Regions from separate parts of the Thalassolituus pacificus genome, predicted to be linked through region 1. Evidence: predicted binding sites of a transcription regulator. Region 1 holds the regulator's gene; each other region holds the start of a gene.
The links. Region 1 encodes sigma-54, which starts transcription at its own class of promoters, with help from an activator protein. Its sites were predicted from a motif close to TGGCACNNNNNTTGCTNT; they were not measured.
Positions count from the first base shown of each region.

Region 2: NYR02_RS17810 (CmpA/NrtA family ABC transporter substrate-binding protein) is a predicted target of sigma-54. The motif match lies at 3,737-3,754, and genes of this name have one in related genera.
Region 3: ytfE (iron-sulfur cluster repair protein YtfE) is a predicted target of sigma-54. The motif match lies at 5,752-5,769, and genes of this name have one in related genera.
Region 4: atzF (allophanate hydrolase) is a predicted target of sigma-54. The motif match lies at 4,855-4,872, and genes of this name have one in related genera.

Region 1 covers NZ_JAOANI010000028.1:44,026-52,034, forward strand. Annotated here, with positions in the region: gene NYR02_RS14810 (carbon-nitrogen hydrolase family protein) at 1-279, shown strand, start outside; gene yjgA (ribosome biogenesis factor YjgA) at 291-803, opposite strand; gene mgtE (magnesium transporter) at 824-2,179, opposite strand; gene NYR02_RS14825 (HPr family phosphocarrier protein) at 2,288-2,557, opposite strand; gene rapZ (RNase adapter RapZ) at 2,563-3,435, opposite strand; gene ptsN (PTS IIA-like nitrogen regulatory protein PtsN) at 3,490-3,948, opposite strand; gene hpf (ribosome hibernation-promoting factor, HPF/YfiA family) at 3,952-4,254, opposite strand; gene NYR02_RS14845 (RNA polymerase factor sigma-54) at 4,286-5,785, opposite strand; gene lptB (LPS export ABC transporter ATP-binding protein) at 5,914-6,639, opposite strand; gene lptA (lipopolysaccharide transport periplasmic protein LptA) at 6,636-7,265, opposite strand; gene lptC (LPS export ABC transporter periplasmic protein LptC) at 7,252-7,815, opposite strand; gene NYR02_RS14865 (KpsF/GutQ family sugar-phosphate isomerase) at 7,815-8,009, opposite strand, start outside.
Region 2 covers NZ_JAOANI010000029.1:7,388-15,396, forward strand. Annotated here, with positions in the region: gene NYR02_RS17795 (SO2930 family diheme c-type cytochrome) at 1-808, shown strand, start outside; gene NYR02_RS17800 (hypothetical protein) at 799-1,935, shown strand; gene NYR02_RS17805 (nitrate- and nitrite sensing domain-containing protein) at 2,237-3,523, shown strand; gene NYR02_RS17810 (CmpA/NrtA family ABC transporter substrate-binding protein) at 3,888-5,285, shown strand; gene NYR02_RS17815 (ABC transporter permease) at 5,447-6,463, shown strand; gene NYR02_RS17820 (ABC transporter ATP-binding protein) at 6,479-7,414, shown strand; gene NYR02_RS17825 (alginate export family protein) at 7,440-8,009, shown strand, end outside.
Region 3 covers NZ_JAOANI010000015.1:77,181-85,189, reverse strand. Annotated here, with positions in the region: gene NYR02_RS07555 (hypothetical protein) at 1-937, opposite strand, end outside; gene narL (two-component system response regulator NarL) at 1,109-1,765, shown strand; gene moeA (molybdopterin molybdotransferase MoeA) at 1,768-2,994, shown strand; gene NYR02_RS07540 (HesA/MoeB/ThiF family protein) at 3,321-4,070, shown strand; gene norR (nitric oxide reductase transcriptional regulator NorR) at 4,086-5,630, opposite strand; gene ytfE (iron-sulfur cluster repair protein YtfE) at 5,812-6,507, shown strand; gene mog (molybdopterin adenylyltransferase) at 6,684-7,217, shown strand; gene tatA (twin-arginine translocase TatA/TatE family subunit) at 7,299-7,454, opposite strand; gene NYR02_RS07515 (nitrous oxide reductase accessory protein NosL) at 7,468-8,009, opposite strand, start outside.
Region 4 covers NZ_JAOANI010000015.1:630,010-638,018, reverse strand. Annotated here, with positions in the region: gene urtB (urea ABC transporter permease subunit UrtB) at 1-595, opposite strand, end outside; gene urtA (urea ABC transporter substrate-binding protein) at 673-1,929, opposite strand; gene NYR02_RS10035 (GntR family transcriptional regulator) at 2,224-2,952, opposite strand; gene atzF (allophanate hydrolase) at 2,955-4,817, opposite strand; gene NYR02_RS10025 (DUF1569 domain-containing protein) at 5,065-5,592, opposite strand; gene NYR02_RS10020 (putative bifunctional diguanylate cyclase/phosphodiesterase) at 5,630-7,375, opposite strand; gene NYR02_RS10015 (hypothetical protein) at 7,346-7,480, shown strand; gene NYR02_RS10010 (sensor domain-containing diguanylate cyclase) at 7,695-8,009, shown strand, end outside.

The DNA of each region.
Region 1 (8,009 bases):
GTTCCCGCGGCATTTACTCACACCACCGGTGAAGCGCATTGGCAGACGCTGTTGCGTGCCCGCGCGATTGAGACCCAGTGTTACGTGCTGGCGGCCAATCAATGTGGTTGGCATGACGACAAGCGACGCACGTTCGGGCATTCGCAGATTATTGATCCCTGGGGGACGGTGTTGACCGAGCTTGAGGAAGAGATGGGTGTGGCGCTGGCGCAGATCGATTTGCAGCAGCTGGCGGATGTCCGTAAAAAAATGCCGGTGACTCAGCACCGGCGTTTCTGATCGGATGGCAGTTAGTCGGCCATCTGTTCCTTAATAAACTGGAACAGCTTCTTATATGAGGTGCCGGGTTTCGGTGGCTCACTGCTCATTTCTTTCTGTGCATTACGCACCAGATTGCGCAGCTGCTGGCGATCAACCGCCGGAAACTCTTCAATAAAGGCATTCAAACCATCGTTATCGCTGACCAGACGGGTACGCCACATTTCCTGTTGGCGGATACGACGGCCATAAGCCTGGCTGGATGGATCGAACAGATCCAGCTTGGCCTGGATTGCATCCATATTCTCATCGCCAACCAGACGGCCAATGTATTGCATATGGCGACGCTTGGCTTCGTGCTGCTTCAGACGGGCGTTTTCAACCAGCGCGTTGTACAGGGTTTCACTGATTGGCAGCTCTTTCCATTTGGCGGCATTCAGTTCGGTCAGGCGTTTGCCGAGCTCCTGCCAGCGGTGTGCTTCGCGTTTCATTTCGGACTTACTGACGTATTCGATTTCGTCGTCCGGGTAATCAGATTCGTTCATCAGGGGTACTTTAATGCAGGTTACAGATAGAACAGGGTAGCTAACCCCAGGAAAGATAGAAAGCCGATCACGTCGGTGACGGTGGTCAGCACAACGCTGCCGGCCAATGCGGGATCAATACCGCGCGCTTTAAGCAGCAGTGGCAGGCTGGCGCCGGTCATCGCCGCCACCATCAGATTAATGATAATGGCCGCGCCGATAATGATGGCAATGGCCGGATCGCGGAACCAGGCATAGGTAATCAGGGCGATTACCACCGCCCAGAGCACGCCGTTGATGGCGGCCACCATGATTTCGCGGTTAAACAGCCAGCGGAAGTTGCTGCCACTGAGATGACCCAGCGCCTGACCTCGGATGACCAGCGTCAGCACCTGGCTGCCGGCGATACCGCCCATGCTGGCCACAATCGGCATTAAGACCGCCAGCGCAACCACCTGCTCGATGGTTTTATCAAACAGGCCGATAACCGCCGAAGCGGCCAGTGCGGTGAGCAGGTTAATGCCCAGCCAGACCGCCCGGCGGCGGCTGGTTTTCAGCGTCGGGGCGAAGGTATCTTCTTCGTCATCCAGACCGGCCATGCTCATCAGCGAGTGGTCCGCGGTTTCGCGGATAACGTCTACCACGTCATCGATGGTGATACGGCCAAGCAGCATACCGGCGGCATCAACCACCGGCGCCGATACCAGATCGTGGCGTTCGAACAGTTTGGCAACTTCGCTTTCGTGCTGGGTTGCCTGAATGACGCGCGCGTCGGTGCTCATGACTTCACGCACGGTTTGCTGCGGATCGCTGACCAGCAGTTTGCTGATGGCCAGCGTACCGATAAATTCGTTCTGACGGTTAACCACCAACAGGTTATCGGTCATGGCTGGCAGGGATTTGTGGCGGCGCAGGTAGCGCAGCACCACTTCAAGGGTGATGTCCGGACGGATGGTCACGGTATCGGTGTTCATCAGACCACCGGCACTGTCCTCCGGATAGCCCAGAACCGCCTCGAGGCGGGCCCTGTCCTGGTGGTCCATCGACTCCAGAACTTCCTGAGTAACGCGTTCCGGCAGCTGTTGCAGCATGTCGGCCACGTCATCGGTGTCGAGGTCAGCGGTCAGATCGACAACTTCTTCGGCACTCATGTCACTCAGAAAGTGGCTTTGCAGCTCCTCACTGAGGTTCTGCATGACCTCGCCTTCGAGTTCCTTGTCGACCAGTTCCCACAGCAGTTTACGGGCTTTAGGCGGAGAGGATTCGATCAGGTGGGCGATATCAACCGGAGCCAGGCCTGAATTCAGGATGCGACGCACCTGCGCCAGCGCACCACTTTCCAGCGCGGCGGTCAGGCTGTGTAACTTGGCTTTAGCCTTTTCGGTCTGCTGTGCCATGCGTCGCTCGGTTCAGGGGATGGTTGAATGCTCAGATTCTAGCCTGATTAGGCCTCTGATACCACGAAACTACTCGCAGAATTGCGCGTAGAAGATTGTTTTACGGCGTTATTCTTCTTCGTCAAAACGACGGTTAATCAGATCCGTCAATGCCGCCAGCGCATGTTCGGCATCCTGACCTTCGGCGTGGATGTGGATGTTGGTGCCCTTGCTGGCGGCCAGCATCATAACCGCCATAATGCTCTTGCCATCGACCATGCGGTCAGGATAGCCGACTTTAACCTGGCAAGAGTAGGCCGTGGCCGTTGACACCAGCTTGGCGGCAGCGCGGGCGTGCAGGCCAAGCTTATTAATGATGGTGATTTCTATGCTGGTCATCCGTATCAATCCTGATGAGAGTCGGCGCTGCCCAATTCGCGGTGGCGAACCTGAACATTGCTGTAATGATGACAAAATTCTGCCTTAAGTTGCTCGGACAGGTAAACGGAACGGTGCTGGCCGCCGGTACAGCCGATGGCAATGGTCATATAGCTGCGGTTGGCATCGACAAACGCAGGTAGCCAGCGCTGAATAAAGCCGCTGATATCCTGCTGCATGTGCTGCACCTGAGGCTCGTTACCGAGAAAGTCGATGATCTGCTGATCGCGTCCGGTGAATCCCCGCAGGGCCGGGTCCCAGTAGGGGTTGGGCAGGTTGCGCACGTCGAAGACGTAATCGGCGTCGATCGGAATGCCGTGTTTAAAACCGAAGGATTCAAACAGGATGGCGATATCGTTGCTGGTTTTATCTGCGACCCGGAGTTTGATCAGGCTGCGCAGTTCATGCACCGACATGTTGGTGGTATCCAGGGTCAGGTCGGCCAGGTTGGCAATGGGTTCCAGCAGCAGGCGCTCTTTATCGATGGCTTCGGCCAGGGAAACGCTTTTACTGGTTAGTGGGTGCTTACGCCGGGTGGAGCTGAAGCGCTGCAACAGCACTTCTTCGCTGGCGTCGAGATACACCACGTCGAGCTGATATTCTGCACTGGGTAACTGATGCAGAACGTCATGGATGTTATCGAATGCGTGGGGCAGGTTGCGGGCGTCAACGCTGACCGCAACCTTGGCCAGCTTTTCTTCGATTTCGGTCTGACGGGCCAGTGCCGGCAGCAATGCAACCGGCAGGTTATCGATGCAATAGAAGCCAAGGTCTTCCAGCACGTGCAAGGCACTGGATTTACCAGAGCCTGAGCGGCCGCTGATGACGACTAAACGCATGCCTTGCTCCTCTGTTGTTGCGTTTGCCTGAGCTTGATCAGACCCGCCTTATGTTCAGTATTCGCTTAATGCCCGCTGATAAAATTGCTGTGCATCCGGCGCTTTACGCAGGGCTTCGCGGTAGGCTGGCTCGCTGAAATTCCGCGCCAGCATCGCTAATACCTGCAGATGTTGTTCGGTGGCTTCTTCCGGTACCAGCAGGGCGAAGACCAGATCGACCGGCTGGCGGTCGATGGCATCGTAATCCACAGGTTCCATCAGTCGCAGCAGTACGCCCATCGCCTGGTCACATTGTTTCAGGCGGCAGTGGGGAATGGCGATGCCTTCGCCAATCCCGGTACTGCCCAGGCGTTCACGGCTGAGTAATCGCTCGTAAATATCGTCGGCGGAACTATCGCTGAGTTGCTCAGCGATAAAACCTGCCAGGTACTCCAGCAACTTCTTTTTACTGGAAACCGGGGCATCAATCAGAGTGCGTTCCGGTGTGAGGATATCCTCGATGCGAATGTCCATTAATCAGCCTTGTCCGTGTTGCCGCGCCACCAGTTTTTCTTTGTGTTTCAGTACCTGACGGTCGAGTTTGTCGGTCATCTGATCAATAGCGGCGTACATATCGTCGTTTTCGGCGCTGGCATGCAGATCGGCACCACTGACGTGGATGGTGGCTTCGGCAATCATGCGCTCTTTGATCACGGTCAGGGTGACCTGGCCGTTGGTAATGTTGTCAAAGTGGCGTCCCAGCTTGGACATTTTTTCGTCTACGTAAGTTTGCAGAGATTCGGTAACGTCAACGTGGTGACCGCTGATATTAATCTTCATGTCCAACTCCTTGTTGCTGGCTTGTTGTTTTTCAAATCAATTGTTTACGTTCATTCGATGGCGGAATCATCATGGCTTCACGGTATTTGGCCACCGTACGCCGCGCCACCTGAATGCCTTTATCCCCCAGTACCGCCGCGATTTTGTTGTCGCTCAGCGGTTTGCGGGTGTTTTCTTCGGCAATCAGTTTTTTAATCATGGCACGGATTGCGGTGGAGGAACATTCGCCGCCGCCATCGGTGCTGACATGGCTGGAGAAAAAGTACTTCAGTTCGAAGATTCCGCGTGGTGTATGCATGTATTTCTGCGTCGTCACACGGGAAATAGTGGATTCGTGCATGCCAACGGCTTCGGCAATATCATGCAGAACCAGTGGCTTCATGGCCTCTTCGCCCTGTTCGAAAAACTCAATCTGATATTCAACGATTTTGGTGGCCACTTTCAGCAGGGTTTCATTACGGCTTTGCAGGCTTTTGATAAACCAGCGGGCTTCCTGCAGGTGATCACGCAAGAAGGCGTTGTCGGTGCTGTTATCAGAACGGCGCACCAGTGAGGCGTAATCGGCATTAACGCGCAGTTTTGGCGCAATATCGGGGTTCAGCTCAACCCGCCATTCGTCGCGGATATTGCGCACCAGAACATCCGGTACCACGTATTCGGCCTGTTCGGCGCTGATGCCGGAGCCCGGCTTAGGGTTCAGTTCTTTGATCAGACGCAGGACGGCTTTGAGGTCATCTTCACGCAACTTGGTTTTGCGCATCAGCGTTGGGTAATCTTTGCTGCCGAGCAGCTCGATATAATCGCGGATCACCATTTTGGCTTCGCTCAGCCACGGGGTTTCGGCTGGCAGCTGCTGTAATTGCAGCATCAGGCATTCACGCAGGTCGCGGGCAAAAGCACCGGCCGGATCAAATTGTTGCAGACGATGCAGTACGGCCATCACTTCGTCTTCTTCGACGTCCAGTGCGGGGTCCATGCTTTCCAGAATGTCTTCGACAGTGGTGTGCAGGTAGCCGTCGTCATCGACGCCGTCGATCAGCATCAGGGCGATTTCACGGTCGGTGTCGGACATGGGGGTCAGGTTCAGTTGCCACAGCAGATGATCCTGCAGATCTTCGGTGCTGGCGTGACGCGAGTCGTAATCGAAATCGTCGTCGATGGCGTTACTGCTGCTGCCGGAGGCAACGCTGGCGGTGGTCTGGTAGGTATCTTCCCACTGACTGTCGACGGGCAGGTCGTCAGGTAATTGCTCTTGCGACCACTGTTCGTCCAGCTCCGGCGTGTCGTTGTGGCTGTCATCCTGACTGCTGACTTCGTTGCTGGTGGTGGTGTCGTGATCGCTGTTGCGTGACAGGTCGGGCAGATCATCGTGCTCGTGCTCTTCCACTTCGAGCATCGGGTTGGAATCGAGGGCTTCCTGAATCTCCTGCTGCAGATCAAGGGTGGACAGCTGAAGCAGGCGGATGGCTTGTTGCAACTGAGGGGTCATGGTCAGGTGCTGACCCATCTTTAACTGAAGAGACGCTTTCATAAAAGTTCAGTAATCACTCAGTATCGGCATAGTCTGTGCATTATACGCCAAGCGGTAAACCTTGGAATCTTTTGTGCATATTCCTTTGCGCTGAATCATCAGCAGCGTCCTGGCTGCCAGGGTCGCCATCACAGGCGGAAATCCTCGCCCAGATACACTTTACGTACCTGCTCGCTGGCGAGTACCTGCTCGGGGGTGCCTTCGGCAATAATGTGGCCGCCTCCGACAATATAGGCTTTCTCACAGATAGCCAGAGTTTCACGTACGTTGTGGTCGGTAATCAGTACGCCAATTCCCCGCGCTTTAAGCTGGCGGATGATGTCCATGATGTCAGCTACAGAAATTGGGTCAACCCCGGCGAAGGGCTCATCGAGCAGAATAAACGACGGCTCTGCGGCCAGTGCGCGGGCAATCTCTACGCGGCGGCGCTCACCACCAGACAGCGACATGCCCAGGCTGCTGCGGATGTGCTGAATATGAAACTCATTGAGCAGATCTTCCAGCTTTTCCAGACGCTGCGCGCGGTTGAGGTCTTTGCGCGTTTCCAGAATGGCGAGGATATTATCGGCGACACTCAATTTGCGGAAAATGGAGGCTTCCTGCGGCAGGTAGCCAATGCCCTTTTGCGCCCGGCCGTGCATCGGCAGATGGCTGATATCTTCGTCATCGATTTTGATACGGCCTTTGTCGGCCTGCACCAGATTCACAATCATATAAAAACAGGTGGTTTTACCGGCACCGTTAGGGCCGAGTAAACCGACAATCTGGCCGCTGTGCACCGACATAGAGACATCTTTAACGACTTCCCGGCCGTTATAGCTTTTTGCCAGGTTTTCGGCTTTCAGCGTTTTCATGGCTGTTCCTGCGCAGGAGTATCGTTAAATGTACTGTTGTCAGTGCCGTTATTGGCCGCGTTGCCGGTGGCCGGTGGCTGTGACTCTTGGGCAGGAGCCTGCGGCTGGATAACCACTTTGATGCGTTGCTTCTCGCCGTCGCCAGCAGGCTGACCGGTGGTATTCGTACCGCCACTGGCCGTGACCGTTTCTTTGGTCATGTCGTAGAGAATGTTCTCGCCGCTGAATTGGTTGCCATCCTGTTGCAGCTGGGCGTTACCCTGAACTTTGATTTCACGCTGCTGGGCAAAGTAATGAATGCGCGTGCCATGGGCTTTGGTCAGCGGTTTGCCGGCATTAACCTGTTGCTGATAGCGCGCCGGATTGTCTGTGCTGCCTTCGGCAACGGCTTCTTCCAGCGTGTCGTTGGTGCGGATAATCAGTAAGCGGTCTGATTCAATGCGCAGCGTGCCCTGAGTCAGAACAACATTGCCTTCGTAGATCACCACGCCCGCTTTGCGGTCAAGTTCGGCGCGTTCAGAAAGAATGGTCATCTCCTGTTGCCAGTCGTCGGGCAGGGCCTGCGCGACGGGCACACTGCACAGGAGAAACAAGCTGGCCAGAAGGCGGTGATTATTGCGGAACATAGCGGGTATCCACCTGTGATTTGAATTCCATGCGCTGGCGCGCGATATCCAGTGTCATACCGGTTGCGTTAATACGGGTTTGGGGGCTGGTAATGATTACCGGCTGGTCGGTTTCGGCCAGCTGCTGGCGGCTGTGATAGGTCAGTGTGCTGGTCTCAACCAGTATGTCGTCGCTGGGTTGGGTGGGGTTCAGCGGACGGATTTCTACCTGACCAACAAGACGCAGCGATTGTTCGTCATCCAGCATCGTTCCTTCGAGGGCATTCACCTGCCAGGTCTGGCCTTCATCATCGGCGGACATCAGCAGTGGCTCGGCAAATAAGGTACTTTTGGTTTGCGGATAATGCGTTGAGCGGGCGGCAACAAAGGTTTGTTGCAGCTTGCCACTGTTGTCGTACTGGCGGTTATACAGACCTTCACCATAGTAATCCGGCTCATGGTTCTGTTGTTCGCTCAGGGCAGGAGCCTGTTCCTGGGTGTAGCGATCGACTGCCAGCAGGGCCAGACCAAAAAACAGGGTCAGCAGCAGCAGCAGATAGCGCTTGCGCATCAGATAACGCCTGCGCGTAACAGATCATGCATATTGATTACGCCAACGGTTTGGTCGCCATCTTTAACCACCAGGGCGTTGATTTTGTTGTCTTCCATCAGCTTCAGCGCTTCGGCCGCAAGGGTGCCCGGCGTGGTGGTTTTACCGCCGACGGTCATAACATCGGCCATGGTGGCGGTGTGGATGTCGACACC
Region 2 (8,009 bases), on a different contig from region 1:
TGTAGAGAAAGAAAAAATCATCGAAACCCGGCTGCTGATTAAAAAAGCCGGTGGATGGGTTGCACGGCCTTATGTCTGGAATGAAACAGAGACCGAAGCTGTCTGGGATAAAACAGGCGAGGTTGTGGCCATTAATAACCTGAAACACGGTGAAGATACCCTGTCGTTTAATTATGGCGTGCCTAATCAGAATTCCTGTACCAACTGCCATCAGTTTAATCCTAATGGCGATCATGATGCCGTAAACGGCGTTGACCCGACCCCGGCTTATTTCGCCCCAATCGGCCCCAAAGCGCGCTATCTGAATTCCGATTATGACTTTGGTCAGGGCCTGGAAAATCAGTTAAATAAATGGGTCGCCGAAAATATGCTCACCGGTCTTCCTGACGAAAACAGCAGCATTCCGCGCGCTGCTGCGTTCAGCGATGACACCTCTCTGGGTGAATACAGTGGAACACCAGAACAGCTGACCGCAACCGCAAAATCCTGGATGGATATTAACTGCGGCCATTGTCACCGTACCGAAGGCCAGGCCAGCAATACGGCTTTCCGTGCTGACTACAACACACCGTGGGCAGGTAACGAAGGCCATCATGGTGCCTGTGCCGTACCGGTTTCCGGTGCCAGTGAAGGCTCTACAAAAATCATTGTGCCGGGCGATGCTTCCCAGTCGCTGATGTATAACCGTATGAACACCACTCAGGCCGGTAAAATTATGCCACCTCTGGGACGCGCGGTTATTCATAAAGAAAGCACGGCACTGATCAAAGCCTGGATTGACAGCCTGGACCCGGCATTGTGCGATTAACGGTCATCAGCGGGCGCCTCGGCGCCCTTTTTTTACTGTTATTACTGAGCAGTTGCGGAGCCGGTAGCGCGGATGAGAATAATATCCCTGCTCTTTCCGCGGACCCGCTCTGCGACCATTCCGGCAGCGAGATTAACTGGCACGCCCTGCAACAAACACGCTGTCCGTTATTATCGCAATATGGTCTGTTTAAAGGGTTACCCTCCGATATTAACAACAGCAATGGCGGTATTTATTATAAATTGGGCAGTGAATTATTTACCGATCATGCGCGTAAATACCGTTATTTTTTTCTGCCGCAAGGTACTCAGCTTGGCTACCAGCAACAGGATACACTCGATTTTCCAACCGGCAGTGTCATCGTCAAAGTCTTTGCTATGCCCACAGAAAGCACCGCTGACAGCGCAGAAGAGATTATGGAAGTCCGCCTGCTGGTCAAACGCAGTAATGGCTGGATTTTTATTCCTTATGTCTGGGATAGCAGTATTGATGATGCCCGCCTGGCAATATCCGGAAGTCAGACCCCTGTCAGCTTCAGCCATAACGGTGAAATGCTGAATCTGACCTATGAGTCCCCTTCTCTGTTGCGCTGCCAGAACTGTCATCAGGTTAAAATTAATGAGCAGCTCAGTTTTGTGCCCATTGGGCTGAAAATCCGCCACCTGAACCAGACCATTGAGGTCAACAGCCAGGCTATTAATCAACTGCAATACTGGCAATCGCTGGGCATTATTACCTTACCGGCGGGTGAACATCCGTATGCCCCTGACTGGCGCGATACATCGGCACCGCTGCAACAACGCGCCAAAGCTTATCTGGATATTAACTGCGCGCACTGCCACAACGATAACGGCGCCGCCGCTCTTTCCGGCTTAAGGCTGGAATACTGGCGCAGCGCTATCGACTACACCCACGGCGTCTGTAACTCAGCCCATGGCTGGCGTGGTGGTGGTTTTGATATCTGGCCCGGCCGTGGTGATGAATCCAGCCTGCCTCTGCGCATGGAATTAAACGGTGCAGCCGACCGCATGCCGCCGATAGGGCGCAGTGTCGCCGATGACGACGCCGTGGCTTTAATACGCGCCTGGATTGATACCCTGCCCGCGCAGGACTGTGCCAGCGGCTGAACCACGCCCTGTAACACTAATAAAACAGGCGGCCATAGCCACCGACAACTTTTGCACCAGAACAGAGCGATTTTATATCGCTCTGCCGCTTTACTGCGCAACCAACCGACGTCAGCCCTTAACACTATCGGGTTTAAACGTTTATTCCTGTCCACAAAGCCGATAACACAACGTTAATCTGATCAACGACTGCACAACCGTTAACTGCTCCTTTTTATTAAACAATATTTAACAGCTGGTATTCATCTTGCACCAACGCTGAGCAAAGCCCTTATTTATTTGCAAAGAAGGATTCATTTCCGTGCAGGATCTTCACAGCGTTGCCTATTTTCTGAACCTTGGTCAGCAACAGGAAATACAGGAGCTTGAGCAATTTGCCCGCACCGGCCAGCTGGTGATTGCCATCAGCAATCTGTTGCATCAGCTGCAGTACGAACGCGGATTGTCCAACCGCTTTCTCGGCAGTGCCGGCCTGCGCTGCCAGCAGGAACTGCAACAGCAGTGGCACAGCAGCAATGAGCAGCTGGCGCTGTTTCATAAAGCCCTGGCCAACTTACTGCCAGAGCACGGGCAGCATGCTTTTCCCGCACGCTGGTTTCGCCGTCTGGGTTATGCCCTGCACAGTCTCGAACGATTGCCACAACTGCGGCAGGATGTTGAACAGCTGAAATTCAACACCACCGTTGCTATTAAAGCCTATTCCGAAATGATTCAGAGCTTGCTGGCTGTGGTGTTCGAGGCCGCAGGCAACGCGGCCGATGAAATCACCGCGCGCATTCTCGTCGCCATGTTTAATTTAATGCAGGGCAAAGAGCTGGCCGGACAGGAGCGCGCCTGTGGTGCTGCCGGATTTTCCGCTCATGAATTTGACCCCGGCCTGCGTCAGCGCCTGACACAATTAATCGACCGCCAGGATCGCTGTTTCCATATATTTACCGACTACGCCAGTGACGAAGCTCTGAGCGCCTGGGAACAGGTTCAGCGCGGTGAATTCCAGCTCGAATTTGAACGCCTGCGCCGTCTGGCCCTGACCGCCGGCCCGCAGTCACTGGCAGCTGCCGATTATGATGTGCGCTGGTTTATCTGCTGCTCTGAACGACTGGATGCGATCAAGTATGTCGAAGAAGTACTGGAAACCCAGCTGCTGTCCCACAGTCAGCAACGCATTCTGGCCGTACGTGAAGCCGCTTCAGGTCCTGACCAGCAAGGGCATGATCTGCAACGCGGGGCCTTCGACGATGTTCCCTCTTTTGCTCTGTACGTCAGCCATTCACAGTCCGCCGGGCATGAATCAGACCATACCCTCAGCGGCCCTGATGACGATATGGTGCATAACGTCAGTAAGCCGGTGGTCGAATTAATCGAAGCTCAGGGCCAACGCTTAAAAAGCCTGAATGATGAACTGGATGCCGCCCGTACCGAACTGCATGAGCGCAAACTGATTGACCGCGCCAAACGTGAACTGATTCAGCGCCGCCAGATGAGCGAACAGGAAGCCTATGCGTTATTACGCAGTATGGCGATGAATCAGAACCGCCGTCTGGTGGATGTTGCTGCCGGTTTATTAAGCATGACCGAGCTTCTTTAAATCAGGTTGTGCACTGCACCAAGTCGCAGCACCAGCGCATAACCTGCTCTTCAGCAGAGCAAAAAAAATCCTTGCCGTAACAACGCAGGGATTTTTTTATTCCTGACAACTGCTTTTAAAAACCTTAGGGTTGATTGCAACCCAAATAAAAACAGGAAGTTAGCGGATTAAAATGCGTTAAAAACGCCATAGACGGACATTGTCCGAAAACTCTGGCACGCTTCTGGCAATACCTATTCTGAATTTCTTATTCAGTGCATACCCAATGGCGGGTAAACGTACTGACACATTTTAACAGCAAAGGCGCTTACAACGGGCAACCGTTGTGGCGCCTTTTTTTTTGTTGCCAAGAAAGGGGAAGACCATGCAAGGACTGAACACTCTGCGCCGCACACTGATAAAAAGTGCATTGATTCTGACCACAGGTCTGGCCAGTGGTTTATCGGCATTATCGATACCACTCAGTCATGCTGATGATTATCCGGAAAAAGAAGAACTGAAATTCGGTTTTATTAAATTAACCGATATGGCACCGCTGGCTATTGCCTATGAAAAGGGTTTCTTTGAGGACGAAGGCTTGTATGTCACCCTTGAAGCACAGGCAAACTGGAAAGTATTACTCGACCGTGTGATTGATGGCCAGCTGGATGGCGCCCATATGCTCGCGGGTCAGCCATTGGGGGCAACCATAGGATTTGGCACCAAAGCCGATATCATTACCGCCTTCAGTATGGATTTAAACGGTAACGCCATTACCGTTTCCAATGATGTCTGGCAGCAAATGAAACCCTTTATCCCCAAGGATGCTGAAGGGAAACCCGTACACCCGATTAAAGCCGATTACCTGAAACCTGTTATAGAAAAATACAAAGCCCAGGGTAAGCCATTTAATATGGGCATGGTTTTTCCGGTATCCACCCACAACTACGAGTTACGCTACTGGCTGGCAGCTGGCGGTATTAACCCGGGTTATTACGCTCCGGCAAAAGGTGATACCTCCGGCCAGCTGAATGCTGATGCCCTGCTTTCGGTGACACCGCCACCACAAATGCCGGCAACCATGGAAGCCGGTACGATTTATGGTTATTGCGTAGGCGAACCCTGGAATCAGCAAGCCGTCTTTAAGGGTATTGGCGTACCGGTTATTACCGACTATGAAATCTGGAAAAATAATCCGGAAAAAGTATTTGGCGTCAGCAAAACCTGGGCAGAAAAGTATCCGAACACTCACAAGCGTGTGGTCAAAGCACTGATCCGCGCTGCCGCCTGGCTTGATGAAAATAATAATGCCAACCGTGAAGAGGCGGTAAAAATCCTTGCTAAGCCACAGTATGTGGGTGCCGATTACAAAGTGATCGCTAACTCTATGACCGGTACTTTCGAATATGAAAAAGGCGATAAGCGCTCTGTACCGGATTTCAATGTCTTTTTCCGCTACAACGCCACCTACCCGTATTACTCCGATGCCATCTGGTATCTGACACAGATGCGCCGCTGGGGACAGATTGCCGAAGCTAAACCGGATGACTGGTACAAAGACATCGCCAAAAAAGTGTATCGCCCGGATATCTATGCCGAAGCCGCAAAAGCTTTAATAGCTGAGGGTAAAGCCAATACCAAAGACTTCCCTGACTTCAGCAATGAAAGCGGCTTCCGTGCTCCTCAAAGCGAATTTATCGACAACATCACCTATGACGGTCAGCAACCGAATGCTTACCTGCAGAAGCTTGCTATCGGCCTGAAAGGTGAGCAAAAGCTGTAACACAGGGAATAAGCCGGCTGTTAAAACAGCCGGACTAAAACAGCCGGACTAAAACAGCCGGACTAAAACAGCCGGACTAAAACAGCCGGACTAAAACAGCCGGACAATCATCACACATTCATCGACATTGTGCAGTCAACTGAATCCGTCAAGGAGATCCTATGAGCATTGCCCTGACCCAAACATTAAGCAAAATAAGCTGGCTGGAACCGATGATTAAAGCCGCTCAGGGAGAAAACCGCAGCCAGAACCTGAGAATTATTGCCAAAGCCATCGGCATTCCTCTGGCAGGGATTCTGGTGTTTTTAATGATCTGGCATGCGTCCGCATCAAGCATTGACACGTCGCTGGGAAAATTCCCCGGACCGGCCGATGTTCTGAGCCAGAGTAAAACCCTGATCAGCGAACATATTACCGAACGTGAAAAAGCCGCAGCGTTCTACCAGCGCCAGCATGAACGTAACACTGAACGCCTGGCACAGGACCCGGACTATGTCGTAAAAATCCGCGACTATACCGGAAAACCAACCTACGTTGATCAGATTGGCACCAGCCTGATCACGGTTCTGAGCGGTTTTCTGATTGCCTCACTGATCGCCATTCCGCTGGGTATTGTTATTGGTTTAAGTGCCAACCTGTACTCGGCATTTAATCCGGTGATTCAGATTTTCAAACCGGTATCGCCTCTGGCCTGGCTGCCGCTGGTCACTATGGTGGTCAGTGCTGTCTATGTCAGCGATGACCCGCTCGTGGCAAAGTCATTTGTCACTTCCATGATTACCGTCATGCTCTGCTGCCTGTGGCCAACCGTTATTAATACCGCCGTGGGCGTCGCCTCTATTTCTCAGGATCTAAAAAATGTCAGTCAGGTACTGCGTTTAAGCTGGCTGACTCATGTACGGAAAATTGTGTTACCTGCCGCTATTCCGATGATGTTTACCGGTCTTCGTCTGTCGCTGAGTATCGCCTGGATGGTGCTGATTGCTGCGGAAATGCTGGCACAAAACCCCGGTCTTGGAAAATTCGTCTGGGACGAATTCCAGAACGGCAGCTCAAATTCCCTCGGCCGAATTATGGTCGCGGTTATTACCATCGGCTTAATCGGCTTCGCCCTTGACCGCATGATGTTGCTGCTGCAGCGCATGGTGTCCTGGGATAAATCCGCCACCTTACGCTGAGAACCGGAGAATATTATGAACCCATTACTCGAACTGACTCAGGTAGGTATTGAATTCAGCACCGAAAAAGGCAGTTTCCGCGCATTGCAGAATGTCGACCTTAAAATCAATAAGGGCGAATATATTTCACTGATCGGCCACTCCGGCTGCGGCAAATCCACCGTGCTGAATATTGTTGCCGGTCTGCTGCAGGCCACCGAAGGCGGCGTAGTTCTGAAGGGCAAAGAAGTAAACGAGCCCGGCCCTGAACGTGCGGTGGTTTTTCAGAACCATTCTCTGCTGCCCTGGCTCAGTGCTTATGAAAATGTCGAGCTGGCAGTAAAACAGGTATTCCGTGGCAAAAAATCCAAAGCCGAAATGAAAGCCTGGATTGAGCACAATCTGGAGCTGGTGCATATGACCCACGCCATGCATAAACGTCCGGATGAAATTTCCGGTGGCATGAAGCAACGCGTGGGTATCGCCCGGGCACTGGCGATGGAGCCTCAGGTGTTATTAATGGACGAGCCTTTTGGTGCGCTCGACGCCCTGACCCGCGCCCACCTTCAGGATTCATTAATGGACATTCAGAAAGCGCTGAATAACACCGTCATTATGATTACCCATGATGTCGATGAAGCGGTCTTACTGTCTGACCGCATCGTTATGATGACCAACGGCCCCGCCGCCACCATCGGTGAAATTCTGGACATTAATCTGGAACGTCCGCGTAACCGCCTGCAGTTAGCCGATGATCCACGCTATAACCATTACCGCCATCAGGTGCTGAGTTTCCTCTATGAAAAACAGCGTAAAACCGATGACAGCCAGACTGCTGCCCAAAGCAGCGCTCCGGCAGAACAAACAACAATAAAAGAAAAGAATGAAACCCGCGCGATAAACACCCCGGCCGGACAAGCTGATGCCCATGGGCCGGAGCAGGAAAAACTCAATACATTGAAAACCGCCTGAATTATCACATACCGGAGAACACATAATGGAAATGAGAAAAAGCCTGATCGCTGCAGCCCTGGGTTTGGCCGCAAGCCAGATAGTATTCAGTCAGAGTGCGCTGGCAGAAAGCAGCATTACTGACACGCTGAAACAAGGGGATGTTATTGCCGATCTTCGCCTGCGTTATGAAAGCGCGGATGATGACGATGCCACCGATAAAGATTCAGCGACCGCCCTTACCCTGCGTTCACGCCTGGGTTATGAAACAGCCGATTTTAACGGCTTTAAAGTGCTGTACGAAATTGAAGATGTACGCGCTGTCATCAACGACTATGCTCCGGAAAATACCGATTATGATACCGTCGCCGATCCGGAGAACACCGAAATCAACCGTGCTCAGATCAGCTACAGCAAAGATGGCTTCAGCCTTGTAGCCGGTCGTCAGCGTATTATTCTCGATAACGCCCGCTTCGTCGGTAATGTCGGCTGGCGTCAGAATGAGCAAACGTTTGATGCGCTAAAAGCAAGCTATAAAACCGGTGATCTGAATCTCCAGTACGCTTACATCGATCAGGTGAACGGTATTCTGCGTAAATTTGATGCCGACGTTACC
Region 3 (8,009 bases), on a different contig from region 1:
GAATATGCATCGTGAGGCACTGATTGTTCTTTTCGGCGTTCAGGCTTCCGGCATAATGAATGGCGAATTTATTGATCGAAATCCGGTGTGGCAGATCTGGTTTGCCAAGCCACAGTTCCCGCAATAACGAAAACTGATCGGAATTCTCGTTCATTTTTCGCCAGCAGCGGGAGGCAAACATATTAAGAATTGATTCCGGCGGTGTGAAATGATCTCCGCCATCGGGCAGGTCCAGATTATCAGTTTGAGAAATTTTTATGTTCTGGGTTTGTATCTGAGCATGATGGATTTCTTTATTTCTGCCGCTCAGCGGCATGTAAATTACAGGTATGGTTTTGGGTATGGCGTTTTTTTCTTCAAGCCGAATTATTTTAACGCCAGAGTTTTTTATCTCTCTGTAAATCAGCCGCTGAATATTTTTGTCAAACCCGGAGTTTATAAGGGTGGCTTTGTCGGCAATCAGGTATGCCGGAAATCCTGCACGGGCAACACTGGTTGCATATTGGATTGCCAGTTCAGAGCTGCCGATGATAGTTATACCGCCGGATTTCTGTAAATGGTTCTGGGCAAGCTGAATATTTTCAGGTGTGTGCAGTGGAATATACAGACTCCGATCACCGGCCGTTTTCAGTACCGATACATGCCTGGCATCAGGACGTGTATCGACGACGGCAGCATAATTTATGTCGGGTTCTGTATGGCGGCAGATGTAGCGGATTTTCCGTGCGTGATACCACTCCGGGGGCGTTTCCATTTCTGCTATCGGCAATACACCGGCAAGCAGCTGAGGAAGGCAGTGACGAGGGAAATACCGGTGGTCGGATTGTGACAGCAGGTGAATATGGCTGAAACAATGACTGGCTGAGAGTTTGTCCTGCAGCCGGTGTGACGTGTTGTTGTCGCCGATGATAAGAATGTTTTTATTATTTCCCGCCATGTCGAATGCCTCTGACCTGACGGTGATATTGGGCCGGATACTATGCACAGGCAATACTAAAGAACGCATACCTCATAAAGGGTATAACGAATTTCACCCGATTTAATCTCAATTGACTTTGATTGGGTGCGCCTTAGTATGGAACGATAATCAGCGAAAACGGTTAAAAAAATGGATAGCAAAAAATCGACAATCATGTTGGTTGATGATCATCCCCTTTTGCGTAAAGGATTAAAGCAGCTGCTTGCATTTGAGGATGACCTTGAGGTTATCGCCGAAGCCAGCAGCGGTGCAGAAGCGATTGATCTTGCTGTTGAAGATGAGCCGGATCTTATTATTCTTGATCTTCATATGCAGGGCATGGATGGTCTGCAAACGCTGACAATATTGCGCGATCGTGGTGTTACTTCAAGAATCATTATGCTCACCGTATCTGATGCGAACGATGATGTGCTGGCAGCCATTGGTCAGGGGGCTGATGGTTATCTACTGAAAGATACCGACCCGGATATGCTACTGGAGCAGATTAAGCAGGCTGTCGGCGGCAAAATGGTGTTGAGTGAAGCGGTGACCAAGGTTCTGGCTGCTGCTATTCGCCGTCCGGCGGTGCGTCCTGCATCTGAACTGGATGCCCTGACCGGACGTGAAGTTGAGATTCTGGAATGCATTGCCAAGGGTATGAGCAACAAAGTTATTGCCCGCGAGCTGGATATTTCCGACGGTACGGTCAAGGTTCATGTGAAGCATTTGCTGAAAAAACTCGGACTGCGCTCCCGTGTGGAAGCGGCGGTCTGGATGGTGAACCAGCAGGGTGAAGATAAGGGGTGAGTATGCAGTCTGTCGCCGATGCTGTTGCCGGTATGCTGGCGGCGACATCCGGATATGCCCTGGGTGAAGAGAGTGTCGTTCTGCAGCAACTGGACGGACGCATTCTGGCAAAACCTCTTTATGCACCGGAAACCGTGCCGGCGTTTGATAACTCGGCGATGGATGGCTATGCGCTGCACAGCCGTGATGCAGAGCTGCTCTGCAGCACCGGTTTAACGCTGGCTGGTGCGGCACTGGCGGGGCATCCCTTCCGTGGTGTGCTGCAGCCGGGGCAGGCGTTACGGATTATGACCGGCGCCGAAATGCCGGCCGGCGCCGATACCGTCATCATGCAGGAAGATGTACAGGTCGATGTGCAGGCAGATGGCGAGCGTATTGTTTCGCAGGTACCACTCCACCCCGGCAGCCATGTGCGTCATGCCGGAGAAGACATCCGTCGCGGTGAGGTGATGCTGGCTGCCGGACAACGTTTAACTCCGCTGCATATTGGCTTATTAGCCAGCGTCGGTCTGGCGCAGGCTGAGGTCTTCCGTAAATTACGGGTTGCCCTGTTCTCCAGTGGCGATGAATTATGCCAGCCGGGCAACTCCCGCGAGTCACACCAGATTTATGACAGCAATCGCTTTGCTTTACGGGCGATGCTGGAGCGCATGCCGGTTGAAATTATCCACTTTGCCTGGCTGCCGGATACCCTTGAGGCCATGCGCTCTGCCATTGCTGCAGCAGCACAGGAAGCCGACGTTATTATCACCAGCGCTGGTGTTTCAGTCGGTGATGCCGATTATACCCGTCAGGTGCTGGATGAACTGGGCGAGGTTAATTTCTGGCGGGTTGCCATGAAACCGGGTAAACCTTTCGCTTTCGGACGCGTAAAAAACAGCTGGTTTTTTGGTCTGCCGGGCAATCCGGTATCGGCCATTGTAACCCTGGATCAACTGGCTCAGCCGGTATTGCGCCAGCTGTGTGGCGAACGTGTTCAGGCGGCGCTGCCGCTGCTGGCAACCGCTGCAGAAGCCTTCAGAAAACAACCGGGAAGGCAGGACTTTCAGCGCATCCGTCTGGACTCTGAAGCGGGTGTATTAATGGCCTCGCCGTGTGGCAGTCAGGGCTCTGGCCTGTTGCATGGTTTTGCTGATGCTCAGGGGTATGCCGTACTTGACGCGGAGCGCGGTCATGTCGCACCGGGCGAGCAGGTTCGTGTAATGCCTTTGGGTGCATTATTGAATTAGGGCCTGTTGACACTAATTAAACAGGCCCGATTCACTTAGTGTTAACAGGTCCTAAGGCACCTCTGAATAATTCAGTGCCCGCTTCGGCTTACTGAAAACGTTCAGATCAAGGCGCCATGTTGAAGGCATAGCGGGTTACGTCAAAACGTGGCAACACCGAGCTGGATTTTTTCAGCAAGCCCCGAAGGGCGTGGGCTGCAGAGCGTTTTGACGGTGTTGTCGATTTTATAAAGGGCTCGCCATTTACTGCAATCGACGCCTTGTCAAAAGCACTCTGCAGCACTCACGCGAAGCTGTGCAGAATTATTCAGAGGTGCCTTAACACCATGAACGACGAACAACTGCTGCGTTACAGCCGGCATATTTTCCTCCCCCAGATTGATATCGATGGCCAGCTGGCCCTGTGTGACAGCCATGTTCTGGTGATTGGTCTGGGCGGTTTGGGCGCGGCCGCTTTACCCTATCTGGCGGCCAGCGGTATCGGGCAGCTGACGCTGGTGGATGATGATCATGTTGATCTCAGCAATCTGCCACGCCAGATTATTCATCCGCAGGATCGGGTGGGAATGAGCAAAGCCGAGTCTGCCGCGGCAACCGTGATGCAGCTGAATCATGATGTGCGGGTGCATACCGAAATCCGCCGCGCAGATGCTGCCTGGCTTGAGCAGGTTTTACCGCAGTTTTCTCTGGTGCTGGATTGCACCGACGAGCCTCTGGTCCGTTACGCCCTCAATAAAGCGGCGCTGAAACACCGAATTCCCTGGGTCAGTGCGGCCGCTGTCGCCATGGACGGTCAGCTGACGGTGTTTGATCCGCGCCGGGCCGACAGCCCCTGTTACCGTTGCCTGTATCCGGATGTGCAGCCGGACCAGCGTAATTGCAGTGAGAGTGGCGTGCTGTCGCCTCTGGTAGGAGTTATCGGTACGTTACAGGCGGTGGAAGCCCTGAAGCTGCTGAGCGCTGCCGGTGAGTCTCTGTGTGGGCGGCTGCTGTCGTTTGATGCCCGTGCCAGCCGCTTTCATGAATGGCGGATTACTCGCCGCCCGGACTGTGCCGATTGCGCTGCTCAGTCCTGAGTAAAGCGGTACGGTTTATTTAAGCCCGAGCTTCTGTGCCAGCTTGTGCAGATTACTCGGGTCCATACCCAGAGCCCGTGCGGTTTTGCTCCAGCTGCCTTGCTGTTGCTGCAGTTCGTGCAGAACCAGAGTCTGCTGAAAGTATTTAACGGCTTCTTTCATTGGCATTCCCTGCACCGCTTTCAGTAATGAATCACTGCTGTCTTCGCCTGTTGCGTGTGCATGGTGACGGGAGGTCGGCAGCTCAAGATCCAGTGAACGGCAATCCAGAGTCACAATATCGTGCCGTTGTGCTCCCCGGCTCAGCGCCTTGATGGCTGCCCGGCTGATAACATGCTCCAGCTCACGGATATTTCCGGGCCATGGATAGGTCTGCAGTGCTGCCTCGGCATCGGCCGATAAGCGCAGGCTGCGCAACCCTAAGCGGGTGCGGTTTAATTCCAGAAAATGCCCGGCCAGCAGAGGAATGTCCTGCCCGCGCTCACGCAGGGGAGGAATCGGGATAGGATAAACAGACAGGCGATGATACAGATCGGCCCGGAATGCGCCTTCGGTAATCTGCTCTTTCAGGTTGCGGTTGGTCGCAGCCAGAATACGGACATCCACATGGCGGGTCTTATCGCTGCCCAGTCTTTGTATTTCACCATTCTGCAAAACCCTCAGCAGCTTGGCCTGTACCGGCAGCGGTAATTCACCGACCTCATCAAGAAAGAGTGTGCTCTTATCTGCGGTTTCAAACCGCCCGGCGCGGTCACTGGTAGCACCGGAAAATGCGCCTTTAACATGGCCGAATAATTCACTTTCAGCGAGGTGTTCCGGCAGTGCCGCACAGTTGATATATACCATTGGCCGTGCGGCGCGTGTCGAAAGCCGGTGCGTATAGCTGGCAAAAATTTCTTTACCAACGCCGGTTTCTCCCAGTAGCAATACCGGCAGGTCGGAAGCCGCAACAACATCCAACTCTTTTTTTATCTGACGGATAGGGCTGCTGTTGCCGATGATTTCATTATCGGCTTCGGTGCCAGTCGCAAGATTGCCGGCACCATCCAGCCGGACCCGGCGCAGACCGCGTATTTCTTCTTCCAGCATGCTGATACGGATGGCCGTTTCCAGTATCGGGCGATAGCTGTCCAGCTCGTCAATGCGGCTCTGATCAAAGGTGCCCGGAGTCAGAGAGTCGAGGGTCAGGGCACCCCAGCGCTCACCGTTCAGCCAGAGGCTGGTGCCCATGCAGTCATGTACCGGCAATGCTTCCCCCGGCTGGGCCTCCAGCAGGCCGTCATAGGGATCGGGGAGAGGGCTGTCCGGCGGAAAGCGCAGGGCATGGCTGGTGGTCATAACGGCCGACAGGCGTGGGTGCTGAGCCAGACTGAATTTACGGCCATGCGCTTCGGTAACCAGACCGGAGACGGCGACAGGGCGCAGATATTCACCCTGCAATCGCAGCAGAACGACAGCGCCGCAGTTAAAGCTGGTGCGGATACTTTTAACGATATGCTCAAAGCGTTCGCCGGCCGGCATATCTTTGATGAGTTCCGTAAGCAGCTGTTGTCCGGGCATGAGAAGTCTCTGTGTTGGTGTGTGCTTGGTGGTATTTACCAAAGTGTAGATTTTACAGGGAATATCCGGGTTATTTATACCCACCCTCTGTTGACCGGCAGCAAGTATGCGCTCTGGCGGCTGGCCTGCATCTTGCTGATCACTTCTGTTGAATCAAAACCTTTATATATCAGGAGAGTTTATGGAAATTCTGAATCGTTCTCTGAGTGATATTGCCACAACCATTCCCGGTGCTTCTGCTTTGTTACGTCAGCTGGATATTAATTTCTGCAATCAGGGCATGGTGAGCTTGCAGCAGGCACTGGAACATAAGGGACTTGATCCGGAAGAGGTGGTTGCGGGTTTGGCTGAACTTGAAATGACAGAGCATCGTTATGATGAGTCGGCAATCAACTGGGGTAAGGAGCCCCGTATGAAACTGATTGGACATATTCTGGAACGGTATCATGCCCGTCACCGTGAGCAGTTGCCGGAGTTGATGTTTCTGGCAGCCAAAGTTGAACGGGTGCATGGCGATTCCTCAAGTTGTCCGCACGGGCTGGCTGATCTGTTGCGCGATATGAGTCATGAGCTGGAAAGCCATATGATGAAAGAGGAGCAGATCCTGTTTCCGATGCTGGCCGGGGGAATTTATCCGAATGGCCCTATTAATGTGATGCAGGATGAGCATCTGGAACATCTGGAAGCTATTAACCGCCTGTGCAGTCTGACCAATAATATGAAAGTTCCGGCCGGTGCCTGTAACAGCTGGCGTTCGCTGTATCTGGGCCTGCAGACGCTGGTGGATGATCTTATGCGGCACATCACGCTGGAAAATTATTTTCTGTTTGTCCCACCTAAAGCAACGTCTTCAGACTGCTGCGGCAGCTGCCAGTAATATAAAACCTGCGAAGGGCCGGTGCGAATCGGCCCGTCTTCGCACGGATTTCTCAGTGATTTAAGAAAAATCTTAATTGTTCACATCAGGTTTCCGCATAACAATAACTGATAGCGGCGGTATATCGTTGTATATTTACCCCTGTTACTGAATTTCCGGAAACTTCAGGAGTTATCATGCAGAAAAAAATCCGTATCGGCATTCTGACGGTCAGCGACAGAGCCAGTGCCGGTATTTATGAAGATATTTCGGGCCAGGCTATCCGTGAAACATTAACGGAATATTTATCCGGTGAGTGGGAAGCGGTTTATCGTCTGATCGCCGATGAGCGTCCACAGATTGAAGAAACACTGTGTGAGCTGGTGGATGAGGAAAAATGCTGTCTGGTAATTACTACCGGAGGTACAGGGCCGGCTCTGCGTGATGTGACGCCGGAGGCAACCGAGGCGGTCTGTGATCGTATGATGCCGGGGTTCGGTGAGCTGATGCGTATGGAATCCTTAAAATATGTGCCTACGGCCATTCTTTCACGCCAGACTGCCGGACTCAGAAAACAATCATTAATTATTAATCTGCCGGGCAAGCCGAAAGCAATACGTCAGTGTCTGGATGCGGTTTTTCCCGCTGTTCCCTACTGTATTGATCTTATGGATGGGCCCTATCTGGAATGTAATCCGGAGGTCATCAGTATTTTCCGTCCGGCGAGCTGATTATTTTCTGCTTTTGTGCCGGCATAGCAGCTTTTTAGATATTTGCAGAAGCTGCCTGCCGGCATCCGTGCCGAATCAGGACTATTGTTCGCTATCCTCGGGTTGTTTGTCGGCGGCTTTACGAAAATCCCGGATCGCACCACCAAGATCACCTCCCAGAGAGCGCAGCCGTTTACTGCCAAATAATACAAGTACAATCAGCAGCACGATCAGTAACTGCCATGGACTTATTCCCATAATAATTCCTACCTTAATGATGCATGCTGTGATCTTCGGAATGGTTGTCGCCCATCATTTGCTGATGCTGCAGCAGTGCGTCTTTTAACTGGCTGAATGTCATCACGCTGGTCTTTCTGTCAGAGGCAAATATCTCTGCGTTTTCTTTATCCGCAAAACTGGCAATTGGCGTACCCATCGCGCCTGCCATGTCCGGAGCAACAACATAAAATGCCTGCATGGCATCAATCAGATGTGCATCATCCGGTTGGTTCCAATCACTGCGGCTCATATCGTGAACGTATAACGTCATTTGCTGAACCTGATTTTCAGGCTGCAGCCACCAGTGCAGCATTTCAGCGGATGAGCAGAATTTTCTGATTTTACCGTTGCCGGTTATCGCCTCGCCCTTGGGGCCAGGAAAACGGGTGATGGCCATACCACACACGTGGCATTCATCTGAGGAATGAAAGGCGACAGGTGACCGCTTCGTGGTTTCACTGTTGGTGGGCTGGCTGCAACCGGCCAACAAGGCACTGAGCATCAGGGTGACAACAGAAATGAAAGAGCATACTT
Region 4 (8,009 bases), on a different contig from region 1:
CACGGACGATGTGTAAAACTTTGGCAACATCCGCATCGGTTTCACGCTCAATCGCCTGATTAATAAACACCTTATCGATATCATCGCTGCTTTTCAGCAGGTTCTCCGCTGCCGCCATGCGTTGCGGTTTATGCTTCGAAGAAATCTGCGCACGGGAAATAAGACTGCGCAGCGCAACCCGCAGCGAATTATTAACGCCTATTTTTTTAATATCGCGTTTGCCCAGTCCTGGGACGGCCTGCAAGGTAAAAGCATCCTGTGCGCTGTCCGCTTCACCGGAACTGTCTACCAGTAGTATTTGTTCATTACTTTTAACGTAATAGAGACGACTGTCGAGCAGTGCCTGCAGAATGGCAATGGCCTGATCATCTTCGCTGAGCGCAATACGCTCGGCCAGTGCGGCTTTTTCTTTATAATTGGCGCTTATCAATTGTTTGCTGAGCGCCGCCAGCGAATAATCGGCCTGACCCGCACTGCCCGGAACATTGCCCGGAACATTGCCCGGAGCATTAGCCGCAGCATCATCGGCCAGCAAAAAGGGGCTGAAATTTAACAATAAGACGGAGAGAACAACACGTCTGAATAGTGTGAACATGGGAACATCCTGTTGGAGAGGAACTGCACGTCTGCGCAGCGTTATCGCAACGCCGGCAAACGTGCAGTGGGTCAGGCTTACTCGGCGGCTACTGCGCCGCCACAGGTTTTAGTGGCTGTGTTGTAGTTGCCGCAGCTGATTGGAGCCGTCCAGTCAGAGATGAGGTTTTTGCTTTCAGGCAGGAAGTCCGTCCAGGCATCCCCCGGAACAACACCCTCGGTTTGCCATACGATATCGAATTGGCCATCTTCCTGAATTTCGCCAATCAGAACCGGTTTGGACAAGTGGTGGTTTTTATTCATCACCGCCATACCGCCGGTCAGGTTAGGCACAGAAATACCGATCATGGCATCCTGTACTTTGCTGACATCGGCCGTGCCTGCTTTTTCTACCGCCTTAGTCCACATATTGAAGCCGATATAGGTCGCTTCCATCGGGTCGTTGGTTACGCGCTTATCGTCTCTGGTAAAGGTGTGCCATTGTTTGATAAAGGCATCATTCTCTTTACCGTCAGCACTCATAAAGTAATTCCAGGCGGCCAGGTGACCAACCAGAGGCTTGGTATCGAAACCAGACAGTTCTTCTTCACCTACCGAGAAGGCAACTACCGGAATGTCTTCTGCACTGACGCCCTGGTTGGCTAATTCTTTATAGAAAGGAACGTTGGCATCGCCGTTAATGGTAGAAACGACCGCGGTTTTAGTTCCGGCGCTGCCGAATTTTTTAATGTCAGAAACAATGGTCTGCCAATCGGAATGACCAAACGGTGTGTAGTTAATCATGATGTCTTTAGCGGCAACGCCCTTAGACTTCAGGTAACTTTCCAGAATTTTATTGGTGGTGCGTGGATAAACGTAGTCGGTACCGGCCAGAACCCAGCGCTTAACGCCGACATCATTCATCAGGTAATCTACCGCAGGAATGGCCTGCTGGTTAGGCGCCGCACCGGTATAGAAAACATTTTTAGAAGACTCTTCGCCTTCATACTGAACCGGGTAGAACAGCAGACCGTTCAGCTCTTCTACAACAGGTAAAACAGACTTACGGGAAACAGAAGTCCAGCAGCCGAAAATCACATCGACCTTATCTTTCTCCAGCAGCTCACGGGTTTTTTCCGCAAATAAAGGCCAGTTAGAGGCAGGGTCGACCACTACAGCTTCCAGTTGCTTACCCAGCAGACCGCCTTTTTTATTCTGCTCTTCAACCATCATCAGTACGGTGTCTTTCAGTGTGGTTTCTGAAATAGCCATAGTGCCGGACAGTGAATGCAGCACACCGACTTTAATCGTGTCGGCGGCGTTGGCCAGGCTGATGCCAGCGGCCAGAGTGGTCATCGCCAGTACCTTGGTTGCTTTTGACAGCGTATTCAATCCCAGTTTTTTCATCTTGAGTCCGTCCTTAATGTACTTTGATTTTATCCGGAGTCCGATTACTGCTGATCAGCTCCATTTATGAGTTAGCATCTCCTGTAGAGCAAAGCCTGTACCAACTTATAAATATTTGTTTTATAAGCATTTTCAGACAAAAAAAGGCCAAAGGCCGAAATAAATTGCCATTGTCATAAATTCACGCACTGTTATTGCCCAACTACTTCTGAATATTCACTGCATTGGTGCAGAGCGGATAAATCAGTTATCGGTTCTGATATTGATGTTGTAACGACTCTTGGCCGATTGAATGCGATGCAGCGTAATATGGCGCACAGTATTTTTACTGATTTCAATATGACGACTGAGAAAATCCGCAGCGTCTTCGGTCTGCCTGTTCAGCATTAAATTCAGAAGATGAGCATGCTCATCATAGGTCGCTGCGATACGTCCTTCCTGGGTAAAATCCAGCCGGCGGATAATGCGCAGACGCTCGCACACCGTGCGATGAATCGCCGCCATTTCCTGGTTGCCGCTGAGCGCCAGTAAAGCAAAATGAAAGTCTTCATCCATCTCTGCCAGCAGCGCGCTGTCATTCAGGCGCTGGTTTTCCTGACAGCACCAAAGAGTAATCAAACCGGCCAGTTGCTCTTTAATATTAATATGCCCGCACAGACGTTTTACCGCTGCGATTTCGAGCAGGGTGCGGACGTCGTATAAATCTTCAAAGTGGCGGAAATCAAAGGGCCGGACCTGCCAGCCACTGCGGAAATGCACCTGTACAAAACCATCCCGCTCCAACCGGTAAAGCGCTTCCCGAACCGGTGTTCGGCTGGCCTGCATTCGCCGGGCTATTTCGTTTTCGCTGAAACGATCACCGGGCAGTAACTGAAAATCGAATATATTGTTTTTCAATTGTTGGTAAATCCGTTCGGCCAAATTCAGTGGGCGTTTCTTTTCTTCAGCATCCGTTGGATACGGCGGATACACGCTTAATTTCCGGCCTGGGATTTCAGCTGAGCGATGTATGCGCGCCAGCCGCCAAACTCACTGATATGAGTCGCGGTGGCGACCGCTTCAGGCTCACAGATAAAGCCTTTAACCAAACGGCCATCGGCTAATTCCAACGTACCGATACCTAATGGCTGAGGAATTTCTTCAACAAAACTGCCGAAAGCGGCAGCATCCATACGCCACAGCTCGACGATAATTTCATGCCCTTTTTCGGAGCCACTATTCAGTAATGCATCATTAACGCGCACCAGGCCCGGTTTAGGTGGCACCGTATTGGCGAGGGCGTAAAGCTGGTATTTTTCTGCGCTCAGTGTTTGCTCCAGCAATACTGCATGACGGCTGGTGAGCTGATGATTCAACGGCATACCGGTTAAATGAGCGCCGACCACCGCAACCACGACAGAGTCATCCTCGCACGCACCCAATAACACCGGCGCTTGTGGTAAACGCAGCGCCGCCTGCCAGTGTGCCGCAAAAGCCGCCAGCGCCGGTTCGCTGAAAGCCGGCGCAATCACTGTGATGCCAAACGGTAATCCATCGCTGCGTAATTCAGCCGGTAAAGCGATGGCGCATAAATCGGCCAGATTGACAAAATTGGTATACGTACCCAGCTGGCTGTTAACCTTAACAGGCTCCTCTGCAACCTCTGCGAGGGTCGGAAAGCAGGGTGCGGTCGGAACAAACAGCGCATCAAAGCCCTGAAATAACTGCTGAATTTCCCGCAGCAGTTCCATGCGCCGGTACTCAGCATTAAAGGCCTGAACCGCTGTGCCGTTATTACCTCCGGCAATAATATTTTTCACCACCGGATTAATTCCGGCGGAATCCTGCTGAATAAATTCACCCACGGCAGCATAACGTTCAGCCACCCAGGGGCCCTGATACAACAACGCCGCCAACTCATACAAGGGCGAGAAATCGGTGCGGATTAATTCAAAGCCCAGACTTTCTGCTTTCGCCAGAGCCGCAGTAAAAGCAGCTTGCTGTCTATCATCACCAAACCATGGCATCTCGGCTGGCACCGCCAGACGACGAATGGTTTTTAATGGTGAAATGCCCACCCGGCGGGAATACGCATCCAGCTCATCAAACTGTGCAGCCAGTGCAAAAATACGTTCGGCATCGAGGGCGTTTAAAGCAAAAACAGACACACAATCCAGACTGCGGCAGGCCGGTACGACCCCTTGAGTGCTGAGGGCGCCTTTACTGCCTTTCAGCCCGACAATGTTATTAAAGCCAGCCGGAATCCGGCCCGAACCTGCGGTATCGGTCCCCAATGAAAAAGGTACATAACCGCGCGCAACCGCAACGGCTGAACCAGAGCTGGAACCACCGCTGATATATTCTTCATTAAATGGATTGGTCACCGCACCATAAGGTGAACGGGTGCCCACCAGCCCGGTGGCAAACTGATCGAGATTGGTTTTGCCTAATACAATGGCACCGGCGTTACGCAACAGGCGAACCACGGTTGCATCTGCCTGCGGCTCATAAGCAAATTCCGGACAGGCTGCGGTTGTCGAAAATCCGGCGACGTCGATATTGTCTTTAACCGCAAATGGAACGCCGTATAACGGCAGTGCCTGCATATCACCATCGGCGGCATCCAGTAATTGCTGCAGCTGAATTAACTGCGCGCCCAGTTGTTGCTCGCTGGCCAGCTCAATCCAAACGCTGCCGGTGTTTAAAGATCCGGCCGTACTTTCCTGCTGACGCACTTCCGCCAGTAATGCACTCAGTAATGCGCTGGCATTGCCACCGTTGCGATACGCTTTACCCCAGTCATTCAGACTCCAGCCGAATAATGATTTTCCTGATATTTCTGATGTGATGTCGCTCATAGCACTGCCAATGTGTTCAACCTTGTATACAAGTGACAGAGCGATAGACGTGCCAGTTTATAAAAACATGCCTGAAAACAGTCCGCAGCCCCGTGATTACGGGATTTCTGCAACAGATGGTCGGAAAAAACAGGAATGACAGCGGGAATATCACGCGCCTTTTGAGCGCAAAGTTAAAAAAATCATGCATCAGAACGGGGCAAAAATAATATTTCACCCCATTGTGTTTATCGCTGGATAAAAAGATTCAGGCGGGGAATATCTGCTGCAGATGATTGCGGATATGTAGCCAATGCGCGGCAGCATAAGCTGACTTATCTAACTCACCGTAGGCAAAATGAGGGGCAAGCGCGCCCTGATAAGCGTTAAAATCCTGCAGCGCAGCCAACAACATGTGCAGTGCAGCATTCTGCTCAACAGAGGCATCGGCGACCGGCATGCCGGGCAGGCCCTCTGTCAGGTTATGGCGCATAGCTCCACTGGCGCGGAATACCGCCAGCGCCGCGCTGCCGGCGGTATGTTTAAACACGGGGGAATAATGCTGCGGATAACCATCCATGGAACCGCGGATACTTTGCGCGCAGTGCTGAAAAACTTCACTGACCGACCATGAGGTACCACTGCGCAAGTGCTGACCATCCAGCGCCTGCAATTCCTCAAATAATGAAGACAGGTTGTATTCTTTCCCTGCGGCAACAGCACTGATACCAGCACCACCACCTGCCAGAACCACAGGAACAGCAACCGCTGTTTTCAGTAAAATACGTCGTTTCACGCAGACTCCGGCCAATGATTAAGAGGACCCGAGTCTGTCACAATTCTGAGGAATGCGGCAGCTCCGAGATAGCATTATGCTGTTTCAGCCATGCGATAAATTCATGCTCAGGCAATGCCCGCGACCAAAAATAGCCCTGCGCTTCATCACAACCTAACTGTCTTAACAGATTCAGCGTTGCTTCGTCTTCTACCCCCTCAGCCACGGAATGCAGTCCCAGGCTCGCCGCCATCTGAATAATGGCGCGCACCAGTGGTTCGTCACGCTGCGATACACCCAGATCGGTAATAAAGGATTTATCGATTTTCAGCCGTGAAGCATTAAAGCGGCGCAGATACCCGAGGTTGGAATAACCGGTACCAAAATCATCAATCGAAAATGATACGCCCATCTGATGAATGGCGCTCAGCTGGCGGCTGATGTCATCACCTTCGCCAATTAACATTGACTCGGTTAATTCCAGCTCCAGCGCCGATGAAGGCAACCCGGACTGGCGCAACACCTGCTGTACGCTGCGCTCCAGCGAGCCATCGCGGAACTGCACATAGGATAAATTCACCGCCACACCCACGCTGCCATGCCCTTGTTGACGCCAGCGCATACAGGCTTCGCAAGCTTCCTGTAACACCCAGTGACCAATATCGGCAATGACACCGCTGCTTTCAGCCAGCGGAATAAAATCGTCCGGCGCAATATACGAACCATCAGGCTGTGGCCAGCGGATTAATGCTTCAACACCACAAACCCGGCCGCTGCGAATATCCATTTTCGGTTGGTAAAACAGGCGGAATTGTTTGTCTTTAAGTGCCTGACGGATTTGCGTCATCAGATTGAATTTATCGATATTGGCGCGGCCCATATCGTCGTTATAAACACGGTACACGCTGCGGCCTTCATGCTTGGCCTGATACATCGCCAGATCGGCATATTTGCACAGCGTGTTAAATTCGGTGCCATGTTCAGGCGCCAGCGCAATGCCCACCGAACCGGAGATTTCGATCTGCGTCTGCATAATAAAAAACGGCGTCGTGGCGGCGGCTTTAATGTTTTGCGCGATGGTGGTCAGCTGCTCTTCCTCACCATCCAGTGCCACCATCATCAGGAATTCATCTCCGCCAAAACGACACAGTACATCCTCTGCGCGACTGATTGCCTGCAGCCGACCCGAGAGTTGCTGCAGCAATAAATCCCCCGCTGCATGGCCGAGTGAATCGTTCACCGGTTTGAAATTATCCAGATCAAGAAAAAACACCGCCAGCGGATGCTCATCACGCAAACAACGCTGATACAAACGGGTATAGGATTCTTCAGCAAAACGGCGATTGGATAACCCCGTCAGCTGATCCTGACTGGCCAGCCGGGCAATGGTTTGCTGACTGTTGCGTACCCGCTGATTCTCTTCGCGTAAGCCACGCATTAAGCGGCGCTGATCTCTCAATAACAAATACACACTAAAGCCGGTAATCAACAAAATAACATCGGTAAACACCAGATGCTTGAACTCAACGTCTGGCAAAAAGGGATGGAAGTAACCGGTAATGGTAAGCGCGGCCATCAGCGAGCAGTAACCGACAATAAACAACAACAACCCCGAAAACAGCCGCACATTGCCGAGAATAGCGGCAAAAATCAGCACGCCGGGATACCCCAGCACCGCCATATCGCGCACGCCACCGGAGTGCCAGGCCAGCACCGATAACATAGTCGTCAGCGCCCAGAGAAGAATATTGGCGGCAATACCCGGCTTCTGCTGATGAGCAAACCAGCCGGCCAGCACCAGCACGGCACAGCCAACCAGTACCGTCAGCTGCGTTTGCCCGGTGGCGACAAACGCGGCCAGCAGCAGGCCCAGCAGCGTCAGGCTGGTAATCTGCAGCAGACGCTTTGAACGCAGAGCACTGGCATCATGGCCCAGCAGTGGAATGTTGTTCTGATCCGAATAAATGGCTGCAATCCTATTACACAGTCTTACGTATCACTTTAGCCTCTGGCATCGGTTACGCTGTTTCTGTCTGCCGGAAATTTGTAACCAGTTATATCCATAACATTACCTTCGCTCTGTTAACGCCTATTCTTTATGCATTAATGAATCAGGAAGCCACATGAACCTTCGTCCCCGTTTTCTGCTGCTGACCACGATCCTGATCGCGCTGACCGGCGCTGGTCTGTGGTTACTGACTCAACAGATTGCGCTGGGGGTGATGCAGGAATGGGCGCTGCGCCACTTTGAAACCCAGGTAAAACTGGAAAAAACCCGTACCCTGCAACCCATCATCCGCGAAGTTACTCTGGCCCGGCAGTTTGCCGATTCACAGGTATTGCGCGCCTGGGCACGCGCGCCCGACGATAAGACCCTGAAAGCTCAGGCACTGGCCGAGATGGAGAATTTCCGTCATAACTTTGCCGACCAGAGCTAT